DNA from 2 places in the Alkalihalobacillus sp. MEB130 genome. Region 2 is predicted to be linked to the other one. Evidence: riboswitches for the same ligand, from Rfam matches in the RefSeq annotation. Region 2 holds a riboswitch; the other holds the start of a gene.
The links. A riboswitch is a leader RNA that binds a small molecule or an ion and turns the genes downstream of it on or off. The one in region 2 is predicted to bind cyclic di-GMP.

Region 1 (3,823 bases), on a different contig from region 2:
GTGGGGCTTTCAACAACTTCTGAGACACCACTTTTGAAAGGTGGACCTCACCAATTTTTTTCAGACCAGGCACAATTTCTGTAAGAAAAAGTTCAATTTTTCCCTGTGGAATTGGAACGATATTTTTATCTGGGGACGATAGCATTTGTTTTAACTCAAATAATCGATCGCAATCTTTTTCCTCTAGCAAAAACACGTCCCCTCCACACAACACCAAACGATAAAGTGGTAAAACACTCATTCGCTCAAACCCTTTGATTGCCAATTGATAATCGAGACCCTCGGTTTCTTTAAGTGTAAACTGGATAGGAGGTGCCCCTTCCACCAGTTTGAATCGTTCAAATGCATGACCATCATGCATAAGCGAAATGAATGGGGCTTTTGAGAATAAAGCGATAAGGTCCTCCCTAGAGGATGGCGGAATCAGTAATGTCTGATTCGTATCAGCAGGCATTGCTTCGAGAAAGGCTTTTTCATCATGAATAATCTTAATAAGCTGTTGTATAACGGCATCTGTTTCCTCGGAGAAACAGTGAATGCTCGGGTCATAGATACCTACACTAGGTTTACCTTGTTTCACATTTTCTAGAAACTCTCGTATGTTTTGTACTTTGGTCTTCCCGATCTCAACTTCCATTCCAAGGAAGAGCTGATTTCTTCCGATCAAAACAGGTTTAATGGTAAACCTGACATTCAGAACTTCCCTTTTTTCAAAATAACGTTGCTGGCCACTTGATTGTGTTACTTTTTCTTGAAAAAGAGAGATAAAGTCTTTTGTTAACTCACCATAGGCAGCTAATTCGGCTTGTACACGTAAAGGAGATGTTCCTTGACGTTGCAGATCATAAATCGAAAGTAAAACGGCCGCAATATGTTGGCAGCTTTTTTGAAAATTGGCTAAGGTAGGACAACTGCATGTCATCTGAATGTCCCCAGCTTCTCCTTTTTCAATGGTGACATGAAAGTCTTCCTTCCCGCTAACGGTCGCCTTACAGAAATCAAAGCTGTACTCTTGAAATGTCACTTTATTGGAACGATAAAAAGAGTCCCCTTTTTTATAGGAGACCGTACCGCATATTTCTTTAATCATCTTGTGAGTTAGTTTCATCTCCATGACTTCCGCTCTCTTCTTTGATTTCGTCGTTAATTAAACCCTATCACAATTTGAATGAACAAAAAAGGTCAAGCTTATGGCATCACGCTATGATGAATCATGATCTCTATGAGCTTTCTTTCGCTTACTTAAGTAGGTAATACCTTGAATTGACCCACTCCCAGGATTTTCCTCTCTAAAGAATTTCCTTAAACGCTTCGGCTCCTTCTTTTAATCGGCTTGAATTTTCTTTCATGTTGTTAAACTCTTCAACGGCTTCGTTGATCAGCATTTGGTTTTTCTGTATATTGGTTTGGGTCTTGCCGATTTTTTCGATTTCTGTTGTCATTGCTTCGATATTGCAATGAATCTCTTCTACCACTGATTTGACTCGATCAGATAGCTTTTTCACTTCAATAGCGACTATATTAAATCCTCTGCCATGTTCACCTGCTCTTGCCGCTTCTATCCCGGCATTGAGAGATAAAACGGTCGTCTGGGCAGATATGTCACGAATGTTTTTTAAACTGACTTTAACTAACTTTATTTGATCACTTAAGTTTTCGAGAATTTCAATGTTTTTATTTGAGTCATTTGTGACAACATCTGTATTTGAAGAAACACTCATAATCGTTTCGATCCCTTTTTTTGAGCTCTCTTGAAGGGTTTCTGAAATATGCTGTAGCTTTTCTACGAGATCATTTACCGTTTGCTCTCGATCCGTTATATCGCTAGCCAATTTTAAGACAGCGACGACGACTCCTTCTTCATTCAGCACAGGCGAATAAGAAGCATGTAGCCAAATCGGCTCACCACCTTTTTTGACTCGTAAAATTTTCTCATTGAAGTTTTGTCCACTTTTTAATTTTCCCCAGAATTCCTCATACTCGCTACTGTTGGCAAATTCCGGAACACAAAAACGTTTATGGCTCAATCCGATTAGTTCTTCTGCTGCATATCCCATTCCTTTAGCAAAGTTCTCGTTTGCCCAAAGAACCTCTTTATTCAAGTTAAACGTAATCATCGCATAAGATCGATTGAGTGCTTCTAATGCAGCTTCTTGATTCACAATTTTTGATAGTACACTAATATGGCTCATTCTTATAACTCCTCTATTATTTGCTCATGATTTGTTCATTCGTACATAGACTTCCATAAACGTTAATCTTCATCTCTTACAAGAAAAAGTTGTATACAGACTAGCCATTTCCTTCTCATTTCTGTCCATAAAAAAAGAAACCTGTTTTGCCAAATGGTTTCGATCTATTCCTTTGGTAGCCCGGCGACCATGTCGTAAGAGTTAGGCCCGTAGCTTTGCGTCACTCCCTTTCGAAAGTTTTGCCTTTTTCTATTAAGTTGTTGTCATCTAGTAAAGTCGATTTAGATGAAACTAATCGTTATTCTTACTATTTACTTCCATAATATCATAAAAAGAAATTTTGGGGGAAAAGTCCATTAGCGTTGTAAAATATCCAAATTCAGGTAGTATCTCTCAGTGTTTATCTTTTTGGACCACGGCTGAGCTTGCAAGTATAACTTATAAGCATGGATAAAATTGAAGAGGCGAAATCTTCTCGATTAGTTGAAAAGTATTACTTACTCAGTTTCAAATCTACTAGTTGACTTCTCTTAAAAGTCTCTTTATAGTTACACGTATGTTTACTTTAACACTTAAAAGCGTTTAAGCGTTCTTGTGCTAAGGAACAAATCTATTATATTTTGAAAGTATTCGTATCTTTTTAAACTATGTTTCAAAGGTATGGCTTAGGAAGGAAGAAAGAAAATGATTAAATTAAGAGGATGGGAAGCTCTTCTTATTATTGGAATGATTTTAAGTGTGATCGGGGTTTCGCTAATTCACTTCGCTGCACATCCGCATGTACCGATTTTCATAGTAATTATCCTTATTATTGGCTATGGACTACTAAAACGTGTACCATGGCCTGCTTTGGAAGAGGGAATGATTAAAGGGGTAAAATCAGGTATCGTACCAATTATGATCTTCATGCTAATTGGGGTCCTTATTGCCGTCTGGATGGCATCGGGAACGATTCCTACGTTGATAGCGTATAGTTTTCAAATTGTTTCAACTGATTATTTCTTACCAAGTGCCTTCATCGCAACGGCGATTATGGGTATATCAGTAGGAAGCGCCTTTACAACGGTCTCTACCATCGGTGTTGCGTTTATGGCTGTAGGAACGATTCTAGGTATTCCTATGGCGATGGTAGCAGGAGCGGTTATTTCTGGTTCTTTAGTGGGCGATAAGTTGTCTCCATTATCCGATACAACCAATCTCGCATCATCTGTTGCCAAAACGGATTTATTTGAACATATACGTCATATGTTGTGGGTTGGTATCCCTGCTTTTGCAATCTCACTTATCTTATTTATTATCATTGGACGTACAAATACAACAGTCAATCCTGAAAGTATGGAGGAAATGCTTACTTCCTTACAAGAAGCAGCTATCGTTCATCCTTTTGCACTACTACCAGCTGTCTGTATTATCGTTATGGCCATTATGAAAAAATCAGCCATACCAACTATGATTCTTGGTATTGTAGTAGGAATCGCCACCTCTATCATTCTTCGAGGAGATATCATGATTGCAGATTGGATGAACCTTATTCAAAATGGGTATATGTCAGGTGCAGCAAATGAAGAAATAGCTAACATTCTTGATCGTGGCGGAATCCAAAGCATGATGTGGGCTGTATCTCTACTTTT
Region 2 (3,823 bases):
TTGATGCATTATTCTATAACAAATACTTTCAAAGTCATCCATTGTTGATGTTAGCTTATCAAGGTTTTCAGCGAAGTGATAACTATTCATTAAATCCAGAAATTCATGGTATATCCCTCGTTCGTCATAAACACTATGGCATGACATTCGGACCTCTTCAATTATACTGGATAATAAATAGTAATTAAACTTGTACTCGATTCTTAGTTTATTTATAGAGTCGTTAGAATAATATTCTTCAGAGTTGTCTTTTAAGCGTGGAACTATAGAATTTTTAAGGGTACAAATAAAGTCGGTATCACGAGAAATAATTCCGCATTCAATGTTATTTGCTGATTCATCCGAGAAGTTAGACGAACCAATAAATACTATATTATTAGTCATAATAATCTTGGCATGATTTTTAAAATTGAAATGAGTACTGAATATAGAATCAAAATTTTCAGGATCCAGCTTATTCAGATATACATTTATAACTTCTCTAGCTCTATTTCTAGCGTTACCATAATACGTTTCAAACCTATTAGGTATATTTGTAATAATATCTACAGTGGTCGTTGAAGGTAATGTTTCTAAAGTATTGATTAAATTAGTTTTTCTCGCAGAGATATTATAAGTAAGAATGAACACATAGTCGGTATTAATAAAATCATCTAGAACTTCTTGATATGTTAGTTCACCTTGCGCCATAACAAACTCTGCTTCTCTTATAGGAATCCTAAGTATCATAAATATTTCTAACCTACCTTTACATCCATTTTAGGGAGTGATATTGCTTAAATTAATTATAATGGTTTATTGTTAGTTTCGGCTATTATAATGTTACATTTATTTCCATGTTTCACGATATAGGTAATCCAAAAGCAACAGCAACTGAGTATATTTTCGACATGGAGATGTCACTTCAAAGGTACATTCTTAAAAAACTATGAAAAATTTTATCACATACTATAAATATTAGCGAGCAATCCCAGTTGAGGAAATGCAACTAGAGAAAACCCATGGTTTGTAAATAGGTATTTACAATTCAGAAGATGTACACCTTCATTATTATTTATTGAGTCAACCTATACCAAAGTAATCCCTTAATTCCATGAAATGTTATAATATGTAAAAGTGAATTGACATTAGGGGGCGTTCTCATGTTTAAGCTTAGAGACTTTTTGTATTTAGATGAAAGAACAGTTGAAATCAAAAATCATAAAGTGTATACAAAAAATAAAAAAGCTGACCTGTTATTTAGATGAACAGATCAACTTTTTTGTATTAAATTACTTTTTTATTCCATTAACAATGTTCGTTTTAGTAACTGAATCGTAAGTGACAGTCACTTCATATACAATCCCACCAATAGTATATTCTCTAGTAGATGAATTTTGGTTTTGGGTTGTTGGGTTTGCGATGTTTCCACCGTCTAAAGTTGTAGAAACAACTTTCTTAGATGTACCATCAGAATAATTTAGTGTATAAGTTGCAATCACTTTAAATTGATTTTGTCCTTGAGCCTCTAGAGCAAGAGTGAGATCGCTTATACTTGTTACAACTACATTTTCAGCTACAGGTGCAGATGGTGCAGCAGGAACGGAGATAGAGTTAATTAATGTAACAGACTCACCAAAGAAGTTTTCATCACTTAGTTCATCAGAAGTGTAATTCAATGTACTATTAGGTATCAAGCCTGTTAAAGTAATTTCTTCCTTCTCTGTCTCGCCATTACTCAACGCTTTTACAATATCAAATGATAGTTCATACGTTCCAGTTTCTGCATCCCAAACGAAGTTAGGGCTTTCTGAACCATAATCTACGGAGTATTTAGTAATTGTAGCCCAAACATCAACATCAACTGTTGAACTGTTGTTACTATGAACTAGTCCAGCCTTTTGTCCATTATGAAACTTAGTTTCGGCTTTTACTTCAACATTTGTCAAAGAATGGCTATCTAATGAAACAGAAGTTGAGAATCCATAAGTATTGGTTTGACCCGGAATAGCCCATACGTTAGTAATCTCTTTTCCACCTACTGTGATAAACAGATTAGCTAAATCATCGCGAGCCCCATCAATGATCACTTCACCAAAGACTATTTTTGATGTACCAAAGTATCCAGTAATAGGAGAAAAGGTAATTTGAGCTGTTTCTAGTCCATTTGTATTTCTTCCGTCTTCTTGGACTACAGGATTCGAGACGGATGCTGGTGTTTTGGATGGTCCTTTTGCCATTACTCCAGTGCTCATTCCTAAAACTAAAGAACTAGTTAAAATTATTGTTCCGATTTTTTGTTTGTTCATTTCTCATTTCTCCTCTTAAATAAAATGTTTAAATAAGAGGGTCGGTTACACTACTAGCTCCAAATAGCCCAAGTGTCCATATAAAGGCTATCTTTCATAGCACCCCTAGATAGAGGTCCGGTTACACTACTAGCTCCATATAATCAAAGTGTCCAAATAGAGATTATATATCATAGCTTACCTAAAAAGTCCTATACATGGATAAGTTTCGTGGCCACGTTAATTACCTGTGTATAATTACCTACAGATTTATTATAGGTTCAGGGAAAAGAAAAAGGAATTTATTTCAATCGACAAATAGCAACAAATTTTTCGATATTGCTAAGTATAAAGTCTCGACCTTGTAGTAGATAAAAAGAACCGAAAAGCTCATTTAAACAAAGTATAAGTAAATTGAAGGTCTCTGATAATATGCAAATAAAGCCTATGGAAAGTAATTCACCTTCAACATAGAAAGTATATTAAGTTAAAAAATGGGATCGAAACAAAAAAACAGGAAATCACAACGATTTCCTGTTTTCTACTATCTAATAAATAACAACTGGATCGTAGGCACTCAGATAGTTATATACCTTTTTCATTACATCAGGTGGAACGTTAACGCAGCCATTTGATCCTGCATTGTGGTACGCATTGCTTGACCAGTTGCTTCGCCAGCTTGCGTCGTGGAATCCTTGACCGCTGTTTGTAAAGGGTGCCCAATAATCTACATCAATGGCGTAATCATCACCTGTGAGTGTGTAGGGTGTCCGTTTAAAGAGAATGTACCATACCCCTTTTAATGTATCTTGTTGTGTACTTCGGTTACCAGTAACGACATTGGTAGTTAAGACTAATTGTCCTTCTTTGTAAATCCACATCCGTTGTTCGGCAATGGATACTTCAGCATAAGTCGTACCGATGCCATAGTTTGAAGTTGTTTCATAGCCGTAGCCTTCTCCATCCCAGCCATTCCCATAAATATTAGAAGCAGAAACAAATCCTTCTCCAGTTTGAAAAGCTTCTTGGATCGCGGTTGTTTCTCTTTCAATATTAAGTGCCCAACCATACCCTTCTCCTTTAACCGAAATATCTTGACCTGAGTGTGTTTTAAAAGAGAAGTCTTTGCCTAAGGTTGAGTGAGAGTCATTAATCTCAGAAATTTTTTCAAGAATCGTATCTGAATGAATCAATACATCCATTTCTTCTGACAAAGAGGCATTTACAATAAGTTCTTTAGCCTGTAATGAAAAGACTTGATCTTGTAACTGATACTCAACGGTGTGTGAAAGTAATTCTTGCAGTTTTTCTACTTGGCTTTGTACAACTTGACTGTCTTCTTTGATGGGATGTAGGAACAGTGAATTTAGGAAAACTTCACTAGTATACTCATGCTTGTCAAATTCCTCCAAAATGCCGTGAACATCATATTGTTCACCACTCATGCTTTCAGAAATCATAATTTCGCCATTTTCTATGTGCGCCTTAGCATCTATTGGTTCCTCTAAATTTTCATTTAAGGAAGTGAGTGCTAGTTCTAGCTCATTTCTCAGATC

Region 1: it holds a riboswitch for cyclic di-GMP, as region 2 does, so the genes downstream of both, N0O92_RS16725 (methyl-accepting chemotaxis protein) here and N0O92_RS17340 (hypothetical protein) in region 2, are expected to answer to the same signal.

What each region holds. Positions count from the first base shown of each region.
Region 1 is NZ_JAOANA010000017.1:56,968-60,790, forward strand. Features, by position in the region: gene N0O92_RS16720 (SNF2 helicase associated domain-containing protein) at 1-1,114, opposite strand, end outside; gene N0O92_RS16725 (methyl-accepting chemotaxis protein) at 1,290-2,192, opposite strand; cyclic di-GMP riboswitch class I at 2,364-2,446, opposite strand; gene nhaC (Na+/H+ antiporter NhaC) at 2,877-3,823, shown strand, end outside.
Region 2 is NZ_JAOANA010000018.1:90,409-94,231, reverse strand. Features, by position in the region: gene N0O92_RS17345 (phospholipase D-like domain-containing protein) at 1-690, opposite strand, end outside; gene N0O92_RS17340 (hypothetical protein) at 1,272-2,288, opposite strand; cyclic di-GMP riboswitch class II at 2,395-2,478, opposite strand; gene N0O92_RS17335 (L,D-transpeptidase family protein) at 2,816-3,823, opposite strand, start outside.